Regions from separate parts of the Agrobacterium larrymoorei genome, predicted to be linked through region 1. Evidence: predicted binding sites of a transcription regulator. Region 1 holds the regulator's gene; each other region holds the start of a gene.

Evidence for each region. Region 1 encodes PhoB, which activates phosphate uptake and scavenging genes when phosphate is short. Its sites were predicted from a motif close to TGTCATNNANCTGTCAT; they were not measured.
Region 2: the regulator PhoB is predicted to act here: its motif matches at 2,410-2,426, upstream of CFBP5473_RS09275 (esterase-like activity of phytase family protein).
Region 3: the regulator PhoB is predicted to act here: its motif matches at 3,121-3,137, upstream of CFBP5473_RS10380 (PhoX family protein).

Annotation. Positions count from the first base shown of each region.
Region 1 is NZ_CP039691.1:2,833,936-2,839,169, forward strand. It holds gene CFBP5473_RS13710 (GcrA family cell cycle regulator) at 45-581, shown strand; gene phoB (phosphate regulon transcriptional regulator PhoB) at 2,690-3,373, opposite strand; gene phoU (phosphate signaling complex protein PhoU) at 3,505-4,218, opposite strand; gene pstB (phosphate ABC transporter ATP-binding protein PstB) at 4,311-5,126, opposite strand; gene pstA (phosphate ABC transporter permease PstA) at 5,142-5,234, opposite strand, start outside.
Region 2 is NZ_CP039691.1:1,938,416-1,943,649, reverse strand. It holds gene lon (endopeptidase La) at 1-1,775, shown strand, start outside; gene hupB (DNA-binding protein HupB) at 1,977-2,252, shown strand; gene CFBP5473_RS09275 (esterase-like activity of phytase family protein) at 2,485-4,686, shown strand; gene CFBP5473_RS09270 (mandelate racemase/muconate lactonizing enzyme family protein) at 4,859-5,234, opposite strand, start outside.
Region 3 is NZ_CP039691.1:2,150,304-2,155,537, forward strand. It holds gene CFBP5473_RS10355 (hypothetical protein) at 66-596, shown strand; gene CFBP5473_RS10360 (SEL1-like repeat protein) at 1,035-1,301, opposite strand; gene CFBP5473_RS10365 (DUF2147 domain-containing protein) at 1,808-2,146, shown strand; gene CFBP5473_RS10370 (nuclear transport factor 2 family protein) at 2,200-2,574, opposite strand; gene CFBP5473_RS10375 (ACT domain-containing protein) at 2,576-2,965, opposite strand; gene CFBP5473_RS10380 (PhoX family protein) at 3,197-5,107, shown strand.

The DNA.
Region 1 (5,234 bases):
GCATTGGAGACGGATTCTGCCTGAGCGACGAGCGGAGAAGCGGTATGAACTGGACGGATGAACGGGTTGAAAAGCTCAAGAAGCTATGGGCCGAAGGCCTGAGCGCAAGCCAGATCGCAGCACAGCTGGGCGGCGTCAGCCGCAACGCCGTCATCGGCAAGGTGCACCGGCTGAACCTGCCGGGCCGCGCCAAGGCTGGCGGCACGGTTGCAACCTCCCGTCCTGCGGTAAAGCGCCCGGCCTCCGCGCCACAACGCCCGGCCAATTTCGCCGCCGCCCGCCCGGCAGCAAACCGCCCGGTTCCAGTGCGCACCTCCGGTGCCGTCGCCTTCAAGGAAGACATGGACATCGACGCGGTCGAGACGCTCGAATATGCGCGCCCTTCCTCCAACGTCGTCATCCCGATCTCCCGCCGCCTGACGCTGACGGAACTGACCGAACGCACCTGCAAGTGGCCGGTCGGCGACCCGCTGAAGGACGACTTCCACTTCTGCGGCTGCGAAGCTTCCGAGTCTTCGCCCTACTGCAAGTTCCACGCCAAGATGGCGTATCAGCCCGTCAGCGAACGCCGCAAGGCCTGATGGATTTGGCGACATTTTGAGTTTTGGAGAGCGGGCTTCGGTCCGCTTTTTGTTGTGTGGGTGGTGGATTTTGTTTTCGTGGTGAGAGGATATCTGGGTGGTAAAAGGTCTGGGTTCTATTATCAGACCCGGCGTCCTATTTTTGCTATGGACGCGATAAAATGAAACCCCTCACTTGCAATTTCTAACACTTAGCTGGCGCTAAGGTGTTGAAATTGCTTTCTCTCCCACCCCTTCGGCGGGCTCAGGATGCTGGGGGAGAGATAACCTGCCGCACCCTTGCGGCGTTTTCTTTTTGATGGCGTTGAAACGGTGCCGCCTTTTCCTCTCCCCTTGTGGGAGAGGATAGAAAACCTCGATCTTCGCAAGGCGAAATCTTAGGTTTTCTTGGTGAGGGGTTCTCCCTCGCAAACAAAATGTCAAAAATCCCGGCCAGCTTCATGCCAAGCTTCGCCGTTCACGCGGCAGCATCTGCCCGTGGCTTGATCTTCTCATTCTCTCCATCGCCTTGTTCGGGCCATGGCATTTCGGACGGGGCGCAGAAAGCTGCCTCGTTGGGTAGTTTAGTATGTGGCACCTCTCAGCGCCCCGTTCGGCTCTTTCGGCAGAGCCGCAATCCTCTTGCCACGGCTGGCATAACCCGGATGGCAAGGGTTAAAAACCTTGCCGGAGAACCGGTCGGACTTGATCAAGGCCCAACCCTTCCCATCCGGGTGCGATGATGGTTGCCCGCCATCGCCCTGCCAGTTCAGCCACACCTGCCTTCGAGGATGCGGGCGCCGAACATCTCGTACAGCCCGCAGTCCCGATCCGTTCTCCGCAAGGCTCCCACTCGCCAGCACGTTTCGAGTGCTGGCCAGATGGTTGCCTTACGATCCGTCCGTTCACCTTTTCGGGGTGAACGCGGCAGATGCAGCGTCTTCCTGTGTACCGCCTGACTTTCGCTTCTATCTTCATGATCGCGTTCGACCATGAGACGATGAGCTGTCGGTACGCCCGGCGGCGAAATCCTGACGGATGGATCGAAACCCGACAGCCGTTGTTCGCACCGCCGCTTGTCGATCCGGCCAGGTCGGGCATCGGGAGAACTGCGCCAGCCGGTCCGAAACCGACGCCATGTCCTCCTCCCGTTGCCGCCGGGGGGATTGCTGCTCGACCCTGGGAATGGAGAGGCCGCGTAACCTCCTCACCCCCAGCACCGACCCCGCCTCGCCGCAACGCCTTGCGGTGTATCCGCGGCGGGATGAGGGGGAGTGTACGGGTGGTTTTGGGGGTGGGGAAAAATGTTGGGGGGATTTTTTTTTTGAAAAATTCTTTATGCTGGGATTTGTCCCATTACGGGGCGGGTCACTATTGGGCGTGCTGATGCGGCCGTAATTCGGCAACAAGGCTAAGGCACCCACTGCCGTCATCCTCGGGCTTGGCCAGCTGCTGTCCGGTTTAAACTGGGCGGCTAGTTTGGAACGAGAACAGCTGCCCCACCCGTCACCCCGCACTTGATGCGGGGTCCAGCAGACGCGCGTCTGCGCGTCGAAAAAGTCTTTCAGACCAAAGACTTGGTCTGGCTGGATCCCGGATCAAGTCCGGGATGACGGAAGTGGGGCTGCACTTTCGCCACCCCGCAGCAAACGCGGTCAAAGCGTGTCCCAACCGGATTTCAAGGATGGAACTGCAATGCATTCAAAGCCTTGCCGCGCATCCGCACATCCGCACATCCGCACATTTAAACCGGACAGCGGTGGGCTTGACCCGAGGATGACGCGGGTGGGGTGTGCGTTGGTGGGCAGAGGTTACCCCTCACCAAGAAAACCTAGGACTTCGCTTTGCGAAGTCGAGGTTTTCTATCCTCTCCCACAGGGGGAGAGGAAAAGACCGCACCGTTTCTACCCCATCTTCGCGTTTACGATCCAGTAAAAGCGGCGCCGCGGGTTACCTCTCCCCCTGAGCTTGTCGAAGGGGTGGGAGAGGAAGAAAAATCATGATCTTAGCTTTAGCTAAGTCATAGATTTTTCAGGTGAGGGGTTGTGCTTCGACCGCGAACTCGCAAAAGGCAAGTGGTCACGTCCGAGGATGGCGATGGCGGTTGGAATGAGTGCCAAAGACCGCAATCACGCTTCCATCGAATATCCAGCGCCGCGCACCGTGCGGATGACGTCCTGCATGCTGGAGAAGTTGAGGGCTTTGCGGAGGCGGCCGACGTGGACGTCTACGGTGCGTTCGTCGACGTAGATATCGTGGCCCCAGACGCCGTCCAGCAGTTGCGAGCGGGAGAAAACGCGGCCCGGCGAGGTCATGAGGAATTCCAAGAGGCGGAATTCGGTTGGGCCGAGGCGGACTTCGCGGCTTTTGCGGTGGACGCGGTGGGTTTCGCGGTCCAGTTCGATATCGCCGCATTTGAGCACTGAAGACAGCACTTCCGGCTTGGCGCGGCGCAGCATGGCTTTGACGCGAGCCATGAGTTCCGGTGTGGAGAAGGGCTTGACCACATAATCATCCGCGCCGGTGGCCAGTCCGCGAACGCGTTCGCTTTCTTCGCCGCGGGCGGTCAGCATGATGATCGGCAGGCGCTCGGTTTCGGGGCGCATGCGCAGACGGCGGCAAAGCTCGATGCCGGAGACGCCGGGCAGCATCCAGTCGAGGATCAGCAAATCCGGCGTGCGTTCCTGAAGGCGAATTTCCGCCTCATCGCCGCGCGGGATCGTATCGACGTCATAACCTTCGGATTCCAGATTGTAGCGAAGAAGAACGCTAAGGGCCTCTTCATCTTCGACAACTGCAATTTTAGGCACCATTGGCTTCAAACTCCGCCAGTCTTCTCTGGAGCGTCAGTCCCCCCGGACCCATGATGACGCTCCAGCGTGTTGATCCAAGCATCGAGCCTTTCGAAGACCTTCCCGATCTTTCCAAGCCGATGCTGCAAAACTTATTCCGTGACAGCGCCGAGCGTGTTGGAGCTATCGTCCTTCGGGCGCTCGCCTTCCGGCTGGCTGCCGGTCGTCATGTAGTAGATCGTTTCGGCGATGTTGGTGGCGTGATCGCCGACGCGCTCGATGTTCTTGGCGCAGAACAGAAGATGCGTGCAGGTGGTGATGTTGCGCGGATCTTCCATCATGTAGGTCAGGAGCTCGCGGAAGAGCGAGGTGTACATGGCGTCGATTTCCTCATCGCGCTCGCGGATGGCCTGAGCCTTTTCCGCAGAACGGGTGGAGTAGACATCCAGCACTTCTTTCAGCTGCACGAGCGCGAGTTCGGAGAGATGCTCTAGGCCACGGGCGAGCTTGCGCGGAACGCCGGTTCCGGCAACCGCGATCACGCGCTTGGCAGTGTTCTTGCCGAGATCGCCGACGCGCTCCAGATCGGCTGCGATACGCAGCGAACCGATGATTTCGCGAAGGTCGGCAGCCATGGGCTGGCGCTTTGCGATGGTGACGATGGCCTTATCGCCGATTTCACGCTCGGCATGATCGAGGATCGTGTCGTCGGAGATGACTTTCTGGGCAAGAGCCGCATCGGAATTGACCAGCGCACGCACGGCATCGGCGCACATCTGTTCGGCCAGACCGCCCATTTCAGCGATACGGCGGGTGAGGAACTTCAGCTCTTCATCATAGGCTGACATGATATGGGAATTTGTCATGTTCGAATTCTCCGGTTTCGAAACGCCTTGCCGCAAGCCCACCTTCTGGGCTCGAGCGGCTGGCGCGGTGTGATGACGTCACTCGTGGCTGATCAGCCGAAGCGACCCATGATGTAATCCTGGGTGCGCTGGTCATCCGGGTTGGTGAACATCTTGTCCGTATCGTTCTCTTCCACCAGGTGGCCGAGGTGGAACATGGCCGTGCGCTGCGAAACGCGGGCGGCCTGCTGCATGGAGTGCGTGACGATGACGATGGTATAGTTGGCGCGAAGCTCGTGAATGAGCTCTTCCACCTTGGCCGTCGCAATCGGGTCGAGTGCCGAGCAGGGCTCGTCCATGAGGATGACTTCCGGCGAAACGGCAACGGCGCGTGCGATGCACAGACGCTGCTGCTGACCGCCGGAGAGACCCGTGCCGGATTCGTGCAGGCGATCCTTGGCTTCGTTCCAGAGACCAGCCTTCTGCAGGCTCTGCTCCACGATCTGGTCCATATCCGCCTTGTTGCGGGCGAGACCGTGGATCCGCGGGCCGTAGGCGATGTTTTCGTAGATGGACTTCGGGAACGGGTTCGGCTTCTGGAACACCATGCCGACGCGGGCGCGAAGTTCCACGACGTCGATGGACGGATCGTAGATATCGTCCTGATCCAGCGTGATCTTGCCGGTGACGCGGCAGCCATCGATGGTGTCGTTCATGCGGTTGAGCGTCCGCAGGAAGGTGGACTTGCCGCAACCAGAAGGGCCGATGAGAGCCGTTACCGTGTTTTCGCGAACATTGAGGTTCACATCGTAAAGGGCACGCTTTTCGCCGTAATAGACGGAAACGTCCTTGCCGATCATCTTGTACGAAACTTCATTCATTTTCTTGTCCAGCGCCTTTTCAACTGCTGCTTCCGACAACATGTTCATAGTTCGGTTCTCCCTCTACCAACGACGCTCGAAGCGGCGGCGCAACAGGATTGCTCCAACATTCATGACGAGGAGGAACAGAAGCAGGATGATGATAGCGCCAGATGT
Region 2 (5,234 bases), 900 kb from region 1:
TCCGCTCGCGCGTCAAGCGCCAGATGGAAAAGACCCAGCGCGAATATTACCTGAACGAGCAGATGAAAGCGATCCAGAAGGAGCTCGGCGACGGCGAGGATGGCCGCGACGAGATGGCCGAACTTGAAGAGCGCATCGCCAAGACCAAGCTCTCCAAGGAAGCTAAGGAGAAGGCCGAAGCTGAAATGAAGAAGCTTCGCCAGATGAGCCCGATGTCTGCGGAGTCCACCGTTGTTCGCAACTATCTGGACTGGCTGCTCGGTCTTCCATGGGGCAAGAAGTCGAAAATCAAGACCGACTTGAACGCTGCCGAATCCGTTCTCGAGCTCGATCACTTCGGTCTCGACAAGGTCAAGGAACGCATTGTCGAGTATCTGGCCGTACAGGCCCGTGCGACGAAAATCCGTGGCCCGATCCTGTGCCTCGTCGGTCCTCCCGGTGTTGGCAAGACCTCGCTTGCGAAGTCCATCGCCAAGGCAACGGGTCGCGAATATGTTCGCATGGCTCTTGGTGGCGTGCGCGATGAAGCGGAAATCCGCGGACATCGCCGTACCTATATCGGCTCCATGCCGGGCAAGATCGTTCAGTCGATGAAGAAGGCCAAGAAGGCGAACCCGCTCTTCCTGCTCGATGAAATCGACAAGATGGGCATGGATTTCCGTGGCGATCCGTCCTCTGCTCTGCTGGAGGTGCTCGATCCGGAACAGAACTCCACCTTCATGGACCACTACCTTGAAGTGGAATACGACCTGTCCGACGTCATGTTCGTGACGACTGCCAATACGCTGAACATTCCGGGGCCCTTGATGGACCGTATGGAAGTCATCCGTATCGCCGGTTACACGGAAGACGAAAAGCGCGAAATCGCCAAGCGTCACCTGCTGCCGAAGGCAATCAAGGAACACGCCCTGCGTCCGGAAGAATTCTCCGTGACGGATGGTGCCCTGATGGCCGTGATCCAGCAGTACACACGGGAAGCCGGTGTGCGTAACTTCGAGCGTGAGCTGATGAAGCTTGCCCGTAAGGCCGTTACCGAGATCATCAAGGGCAAGACCAAGTCGGTCGAAGTCACGGCAGAAAACATCCACGACTATCTGGGTGTGCCGCGCTTCCGCCATGGCGAGGCCGAGCGGGAAGATCAGGTCGGCGTCGTCACGGGTCTGGCATGGACCGAAGTCGGCGGTGAACTGCTCACCATCGAAGGCGTCATGATGCCGGGCAAGGGTCGCATGACCGTGACCGGTAACCTGAAGGACGTGATGAAGGAATCCATCTCGGCGGCGGCATCCTATGTTCGCTCGCGCGCGGTCGATTTCGGCATCGAGCCTCCACGCTTCGACAAGAGCGACATTCACGTGCACGTGCCGGAAGGCGCAACGCCGAAGGATGGTCCATCTGCCGGTGTTGCCATGGCAACTGCCATCGTCTCCATCATGACCGGTATTCCGGTTTCGAAGGACGTGGCGATGACGGGTGAAATCACGCTTCGCGGTCGCGTTCTGCCGATTGGTGGCCTGAAGGAAAAGCTGCTCGCAGCACTTCGCGGCGGCATCAAGAAGGTGCTGATCCCGGAAGAAAACGCCAAGGATCTGGCGGATATTCCGGACAACGTGAAAAACGAGATGGAAATCATCCCGGTTTCCCGCATGGGTGAGGTTCTGCAACACGCGCTGACACGCGTGCCGGAGCCGATCGAATGGGATGGCAGCATCGAAACGCCGGTCATTGCAACCGTTGAAGGTGTGGATGACGCGGGCCAGACCATCTCTCATTGAGTATCAGCCTGCGGGAATGATGCTAAATTAGCACAAAATCCCTGAAAGGCTGGCAGAAATGCCAGCCTTTTTTGTGAAAAAAACGCCAGACCCCTTGTATTTCAGGCGATTCCGTCGCTTTTGGGTGGCGGTGCGCGAATAGATAAGTATTCTGCGCCTACCCAATTTGAGTCGTTTCAAACCATTGAAAGGGGTGGAAACATGAACAAGAACGAGCTCGTTTCTGCAGTTGCCGAGAAGGCTGGCCTCACGAAGGCTGATGCCGCTTCTGCTGTTGACGCTGTATTCGAAACTGTCCAGAACGAACTGAAGGCTGGTGGCGACATCCGTCTCGCTGGCTTCGGCAGCTTCACCGTCAGCCGTCGCGAAGCCTCCAAGGGCCGTAACCCATCCACGGGTGCAGAAGTCGATATTCCGGCTCGCAACGTTCCAAAGTTCTCCGCAGGCAAGGGCCTGAAGGACGCTGTCAACTCCTAAGGTTTCCTGATGCCGTTTGCCCCAGCGGCGTGCGAACGGTTTTCAAGGCATACGAGGAAAGACTGGCGCTTTGCGTACCTTCGCAAAATGACGCCTTTGAAATGCAGAAAGCCCGGCCTTTGAGGTCGGGCTTTTTGTTTATGAGAATATTCGGAATTGTCATGCGCCTGTCATGTCCATGTCGCAGAAGCCGCCTGTTCGTTTTTCCATTATGGACTACAGGGGATTTTCCATGACATTCCGTCTTTCTCAAGCAACGCTGACAGTAGCGCTGCTGGCATCGGCAGCATTTCCGGCCGCAGCCGAGCAGGTTTTCAACCGCATTTCTTCTTTCCCGGTCGCATTGAATCTTCCGTCCGACAAGGACCAGAAGACCGTTACTTCCGCTGAAATCGTAACCGCGAGCGAAGACGGCAATACGCTGATCTATTCCGACAGCCCGCTGGGCGGCATCGGCTTTATCGACATCAAGGATGCCAAGGCACCCAAGGCACTCGGCGCGCTGATGATGGATGGCGAGCCGACGTCGGTTGCGGTTGCAGGCACCAAGGTTTTGGCTGGCGTCAATACGTCTGAAAGCTACGTAAAGCCATCCGGCAAGCTGGTCACGGTCGATATCGCCGCCAGAAAGATCGAGGCAAGCTGCGATCTCGGCGGCCAGCCGGACTCCGTCGCGATTTCACCGGACAAGAGCTTTGCTGCCATCGCTATCGAAAACGAGCGCGATGAGAAGGTCAATGACGGCGCGCTGCCGCAGGCTCCAGCGGGCTTCCTCGTCACCATCGGCCTCAAGAACGGCGCGCCTGACTGCTCGACGCTGAAGAAGATCGATGTGACCGGCCTTGCCGAAATTGCGCCGGAAGATCCAGAGCCCGAATTCGTCTCGATCAATTCCAAGGGCGAAATTGCCCTGACGCTGCAGGAAAACAACCACATCGTCATCGTTGACGGCAAGAGTGGCAAGGTAACGAGCCACTTCTCCGCTGGCACGGTTGATCTCGAAGGCATCGACACCAAGAGCGATGGCCAGCTGAAATTCACCGACAAGCAGGAAGGCCGCAAGCGCGAGCCCGACGCCGTAAAGTGGCTGGATGACAACCGCATCGTCATCGCCAATGAAGGCGATTGGGAAGGCGGCGCACGCGGCTTCACCATTTTCGACAAGAGCGGCAAGCAGCTTTACGAGGCCAATTCCTCGTTCGAACGCGCCGTTGCCGCCATCGGTCATTATCCCGAGAAGCGTTCCAAGGCCAAGGGTGTGGAGCCTGAGGGTCTGGAAGCCGCAACCTTTGGCAACGACAAATATTTCTTCGTTCTTGCCGAACGCGCCTCCGTCGTCGGCGTCTATAAGGATACCGGCGCCGAGCCACAGCTGACGCAGCTTCTGCCCTCCGGTATTTCGCCAGAAGGCGCCGTCGCCATTCCTTCGCGCAATCTGCTGGTCACCGCCAACGAGGCCGATCTGGTGGAAGACGGCGGCGCACGTTCGCACGTCATGATCTATGAGCGCTCGGAAGGGCAGGCGGCTTATCCGCAGCTCGTTTCGGCAACGGTGGATGGCGCGCCAATCGGCTGGGGTGCACTTTCCGGTCTCGTCGGCGATGCTGAAAAGGAAGGCATTCTCTACGCTATTTCCGACTCGGTCTATGGCAACCAGCCTTCGATCTTCACCATCGACGCTACCAAGAAGCCTGCGACCATCACCAGCGTTCTGCGCGTAAAGCGCGACGGCCTGGCTGCGCAGAAGCTCGACATGGAAGGCATCACGCTGGACGGCAAGGGCGGTTTCTGGGTTGCTTCGGAAGGCAATACCGAAAAGCTCGTTCCGCATGCGCTCTACAACATCAATGCCAAGGGCGAGATCAAATCCGAAATCGCACTGCCAAAGGAATTGCTCGAAGGCGAAACCCGCTTCGGCTTCGAAGGCATCACCATGATCGGCAAGGGCGACGATGCGACGCTGTGGATGGCCGTTCAGCGCGAATGGGGCAATGATCCGAAGGGTACTGTCAAGCTCGTTTCCTACAATCTGAAGTCCAAGCAGTGGGGCGCAGTGCGCTATCCGCTGGATAAGGCACCGGAAGGCGGCTGGATCGGCCTGTCCGAAATCACTGCATTCGGCGATCAGGTCTACATCGTAGAACGCGACAACCAGATCGGCGACAAGGCCAAGACCAAGAAGCTGTACCGCGTTGCCATCGCAGACCTGAAGCCAGCAAAAATCGGCGGCGAGCTACCACAGGTCACCAAGCAGGAAGTGCACGACTTCCTTCCCGACCTGAAGGCCCAGACCAACGGATACGTCGTGGACAAGCTGGAAGGCTTCGCCTTCGACAAGGCTGGCAAGGCTTACGCCGTGACCGACAATGACGGCGTGGATGATTCCTCTGGCGAGACGCTGTTCTTCCCGGTTGAGCTGAAGGTGACGAACTAATTCGCTTATCCACCGTCATCCTAGGGCTTGTCCCTAGGATCTAATCACGCTTCAGCGGATGCGACGTGGCAGATCCTCGGGACAAGCCCGAGGATGACGGAAATCACAAGCGAGCAAATAAAAAAGCCGGGCGCGATGCACCCGGCTTTTTCAATGTCTCAAGAGCAACCCATCAGTCTTTCAAAGCATATTGCTCAAGCGCCGCACGATTGACCTCAATACCGAGCCCCGGGCCATCCGGTATCTGCACCACACCATCGACATGATCGAGCGGCGAGGTGAGTACCGCCTGGCGGTACGGATTTTCCGTCCGGTCGAACTCGAGGATCGGCGGGCGCGGGCTGCGCCGGGCGGGGTCTGGCGTGAGAGATGCCATCAATTGTAGCGCGGCTGCAATTGCAACACCCGTACCCCAGACATGGGGAACGACGCGCACGCCGTAGAGGCTGGCGAGATCGATGATCCGCTTCGTTTCCGAAAAACCGCCGGTTCCGGCAAGGTCCGGTTGCAGGATATCCACAGCGCGGCTTTCCAGCGGCGCGCGCATG
Region 3 (5,234 bases), 680 kb from region 1:
GGGCGCAACGAGAAGCAGTGTTATTTTTAAAAGTTTTTTACTTATGATTTTCTGGAGCCGTATGTTTGAAGATCAAACATTGTAATGTCGAATATGACATTTCGCACCTGAACAGTCGTGTGCTCCAGATGGGGAATTGGATTGGAGCGCGGCAACAACTGATTCAAGTGGAAGTCGAAGCCAAATACTCGTGCCACTGCTATACAGAATCGGCGCTCGCCGAGCCAGAGCGCGAGGTGTGGAGCTTACGCGAACGAAACGAATGGCGAGTGTTTGATTTGACGCGTCATTCTTTGTCCATTCATGTTCCCAGGATCATTGAAACTCTCATTCAAAAGCCGAACAAGCAAATACAAAAAGTCTCTGGCCGGCATAATTTCAAAGTGTTTCAGCTCGGCCTGAATGGGGTTAAGCCGGGCGAAAAATATTACGTGTTCTTCAAAATTGAGAAGACATCCAGAATCGGAATTCCGGGCTTTCATCAAGTGCGATTGAGCGTGGAAAGTGCATATCCAAAAGATAATATCGTCGCGGGCAAATGGCGCCCGCCCTTTGGAACTGCGATAGAGGAAATTCTTGGTCTCAGAGGAGAATAAAACTGGAGTAGCGTCGCCACTCCAGTTTTTATAACCCGGCGCAACCAAGGCGTAAGCCTCACAGCCCTAAGCAAGTGCCTGACCAAAAGGCCAAGGGTATCGCTACCATTTCCGGGCAGAACCCGGCGAAGCCGATCTGTAGCGACGTTGTAAATATGAAGTCGGCAGCCTGAAATGTCAATGTTTCGCGTAAGCGCGTTCTCTTACTTACAGGGCAAAATTCTCAGGTTGCGAACGAGACTTTGCAACAAAACAAAAAACCGCGCCAGCCTTGTTCCTGCCGGTCACGGTTTTGATGTGTCAGCGCAAGCCTTCGCCTGGCCGCTTGTCCCTTGCGGGTTATGCGTTTGTTGTTCCGGCCGGGACTGGAGGAAACCAGCCGGGAATGGTTGGCGATCTTCAGGGATCGCTCCGTCTTTTTGAAATCTGGTGTCTGAATTAGTGCGAAGTCATCCAGTCGCGGGCGGCGCGTAGCGCCGTTGCGAGGTCTGCCTTCGTCATGTTGCGGGCAAGATCGGCGCGCAGCGAAGCTGCTCTTTCCGAACCCTTGATGGCTGCGATGTTCAGCCATTTGTGAGCGGAAACGAGGTCCACCGGGCAGCCTCGGCCTGTCGCGTAGATCAGGCCGAGATTGCAGAAGACATCCGCGCGGCTTTGCCCACCGGCAACGGCCATTTCGATATCGCGCATTTCAAATCGTGCCATTTTTTTAGTCCCTGTTTGCCCGTGGTCTTCCTGTTTCTTCGCTTCTCTGCGGAAGCTTCTGGTCTTGGGGCGCTACCGTCTTCTGCGGCTTTTTCGGCCCCCGCCGTGGTCAGGTTGTCCCTGCTCTTTCAATGACCTCACTATGCCAAATGGCTTTCAACGGGCGCTTAAAATGCATGATTAACGGGGGCCAAACAAAGTCCAAACGATTGGTAAAGTTGGGTTTTTGTTAAATATGGGATGGCCCGGAAATTAAGGACTTTGCGCGCAATTTTACGAAAAGTTTACGGATGGATTTCAACCCTTTGTTCACCACGCCAGAAGCTTGGATTTTTCTTCAGCTCCAATTTCTGACCGCGAGACGAAAGAAAAATCGCTCAGACAGCCGCTTTGGCATGTTTCCTTTTACGTGAACGTCAACTATGAATCTCTCAATCGCACGGGGAGGTGCGATCTCGGGTGCTTGCAGTTTGCCCACCCGATTCACATTTGAATTGGAGGTTCTTATGAAGAAATTGACGATTCTTGCAGGTCTGGCATTCCTGATGGGCACCAGCGCCTTTGCCGCTGAAGCCATCGAAGGCAACTGGAAAACCGCCAGCGGCGAAACCGCAGCCATCGCCAAATGCGGCGGCGCTTTCTGCGTGACGCTGAAAACCGGCAAGCATGCGGGCAAACAGATCGGCAAGCTTGCCGGCACCGGCAACAGCTATTCCGGCGAAATCACCGATCCGGAGGCCGACAAGACCTATAGCGGTTCCGGCACCGTTTCCGGCAATTCGCTGAGCATGAAGGGCTGCGTATTGAAGGTGCTGTGCAAGTCGCAGACATGGACGCGCCTCTAACAACGTCTCGCGCGGCCTCGTGTCAGACGACATGAGGCCGCCGCTTTGGCAGATCAGGCGTGAAGCTGCTTCTCGCCGATCTTGAAGCGAGCGCTGGTGATCTTTCCATCGTCCACCTCGTAAATGCAGATCACCTCAAGCTCGCCTGGGCCTTCCGGGAAGGTGCGGATCACGCGCTCATGGTCGTTGACGAGATTGCCCATTGCCACACGGGACAACAAAATCCCGTTGAGATTGGGCTCATTGAAGCGCTCGACATGCCGCTGCCTGATTTCATCGGCACCGGTGGCCAGCAGTGTGGAGGGAAATGCGAAATATTCGCAGTCCGGCGCCCACCATTGCATGAAATCATCGATGTCTCGCCGATTATAGGCCTCAAGCTGCTTTTGCACGACATCGCTAGGCGTCAGCCCCGTCTGAGAATCCACTTTATGCTCCAGTAATAATGTGACCCGCCTCGGAAAGCAGCGCCCGCGCCTTTTCGAGATCGTCGGTTTTGACGAGAAGATGATCCCCATCGAACGTCGAAACCACGAAAATTCCGATGCCATTTTCCGAAAGCGGCCTGATGACCGAAAGGACGATGCCAGTCTCTCCAAACGCGAAGGGGCCAAGCAGCTTGAGGCAGGACCAGCCTCCGTCCTTGCGAACATCGTCCGGCACTCGCGCCTCAAGGCACACGATCGATAATTCATCATCCGTGCGGCTTATGCTGACGAAGCCGGGTCCGTCGGCCCACCGCGGTATTTCCTCCGTGGGCTCCAGCCGCGCGATGGCGTAAATTTGAGGGAGAATTTTTAGGTTGATGGACTTTGCCAAAGCGGTGCCTCACCTGAATTCAATAGAGTCGCCCTCTGCCTAACAAAATCAGCGTGATAAAGAAACGATGGTTCCAACATCGGATGAGGTGAATTTCGCATATTGCCCATGGCTACCCTTAAACACAATTTATAAGTGTTTTTGCCATATATTTCCGTCATATCGCTGTAATAAACCCTCTTTAGTTGCCCTCCCTGGAATTGTTCAAAACTAGAACCAATGGAGAGCGCCATGACGGATATCGACACAAGCAAGCTGAGCTGGGATGAGTGGGACGAGGTGCAGAACCCGCCGCCCGCCGTGACAGATTTCGACCGCGTGGTCGAATCGGCCATTTCGCGCCGTGGCTTTCTTGGCGGCGTTCTGGCATTCGGTTCCGCTGCCGCCGCTCTCGGCACCTTCGGCAACCTTGCCTCTTCCACCTCTGCGCAGGCGCAGGAAGCCGCATCGCGCTTTCCGTTCAAGCCGATTGCGGCCACCACGGACAGCACCATCCACGTACCGGAAGGTTACAGCTGGAAGGCATTTGCCAAGTGGGGCCAGCCGCTGTTCCCCAATGTGCCGGACATCGACCCGATCAAGGGCGTCAGCCTTGAAAACTCCGATAAGGTCTTCGGTGAAAACACCGACGGCATGGAGCTTTTCGTTGTCGGTAGCCACCAGCTGATTGCGGTCAACCATGAATATGTGAACAACGACACCAACCTGCCGCACCGCGAAAAGGGCATGCCCGCCAATCTGGATGAAGTGAAAATCCTCCAGCACATGCAGGGCGTCACCGTCATGGAAGTGGCTGAAGGCAAGGACGGCTGGGAAATCGTCGTCGGAAGCCCGTTCAACCGCCGCATTCACCACAACACTCCAATGAAGCTTTCCGGTCCTGCCGCCGGTTCCGATCTCGTCAAGACCGTCGCGGATGCGAATGGCATCGACTGTCTTGGCACCTTCAATAATTGCGGCGCGGGCCGCACGCCGTGGGGCACTTACCTCACCTGCGAAGAAAACTTCAACGGCTACTTTGGCTCCACCGTTGCCGATTTCAAAATGCCTGACGATTACAAGCGTTACGGCATCGCTGCCGAAACCCGCTATGGCTACGAGAAGTTCGATGAGCGCTTCGACGTTTCGAAGAACCCGAACGAGCCGCGTCGCGCCGGTTACGTCGTGGAAATCGATCCGTCAAACGCATCCTCCGCGCCGATCAAGCGCACCGCGTTGGGCCGCATCAAGCATGAAAACGCCGCCGTTGTGGTAGCGCGCGACGGTCGCGTCGTCGTTTACATGGGCGATGATGAGCGTGGCGAATTCCTCTACAAGTACATCTCCAACGGCATCTATGTTCCGGGTGGCGACACGTCCAAGCTTCTGGACGAAGGCACGCTCTACGTTGCCAAATTCACCGATGACGGCAATGGTGAGTGGGTAGCCCTGACGCCTCAATCCACCGGCATGAAGATGGACGAAATCTGCGTCTTCACCCGCCAGGCCGCTTCCAAGGTCGGTGCCACCACCATGGACCGTCCTGAATGGGTCGCGATCAACCCCGTCGCCATCGAGGCCTATTGCGCGCTGACCAACAACAGCCGCCGTGGCGAAGTGAAGGACGGCAAGATGCGCGCCAATGCAGGTGGCGATGCCATGCCGCTCAACGCCGCCAACCCGCGCGAGAAGAACGAATATGGCCAGATCGTTCGCTGGTATCCAGAAAACGACGACCACGCCGACGCCAAGTTCAAGTGGGACCTGTTCTGCATGGCTGGCAACCCGGATGTGCACAAGGACGCCTATGCCGGCTCCTCCAACATCCACTCCGGCAACATGTTCAACTCGCCCGATGGCATGATGTTCGATAGCACCGGCCTGCTCTGGATCCAGACGGATGGTGAAGATTCGAACGAAGGCGATTTCGCCGGTCAGGGCAACAACCAGATGCTGGCAGGCGACCCCGTCACCGGCCGCATCGAACGCTTCCTGACCGCACCGAAGGGTGCCGAAGTCACCGGCCAGACATGGTCCGCCGACAAACGCACCCACTTCGTCGGCATCCAGCACCCCAGCGCGCCCTTCCCGGATGGCGAAGGCAAACTGCCCCGCTCCGTCATCGTCGCCGTCAAGCGCGATGACAATGCCATGATCGGCTGAGGTTTATCGACATTAAGACGAGCGAAGGCGTCGCGTGAGCGGCGCCTTTTTGCTTTGGTATCTCGACCATGCGTTCGTCATCCTCGGGCGTGACCCACTGCTGTCCGGTTTAGATTTTCGGAGTAGC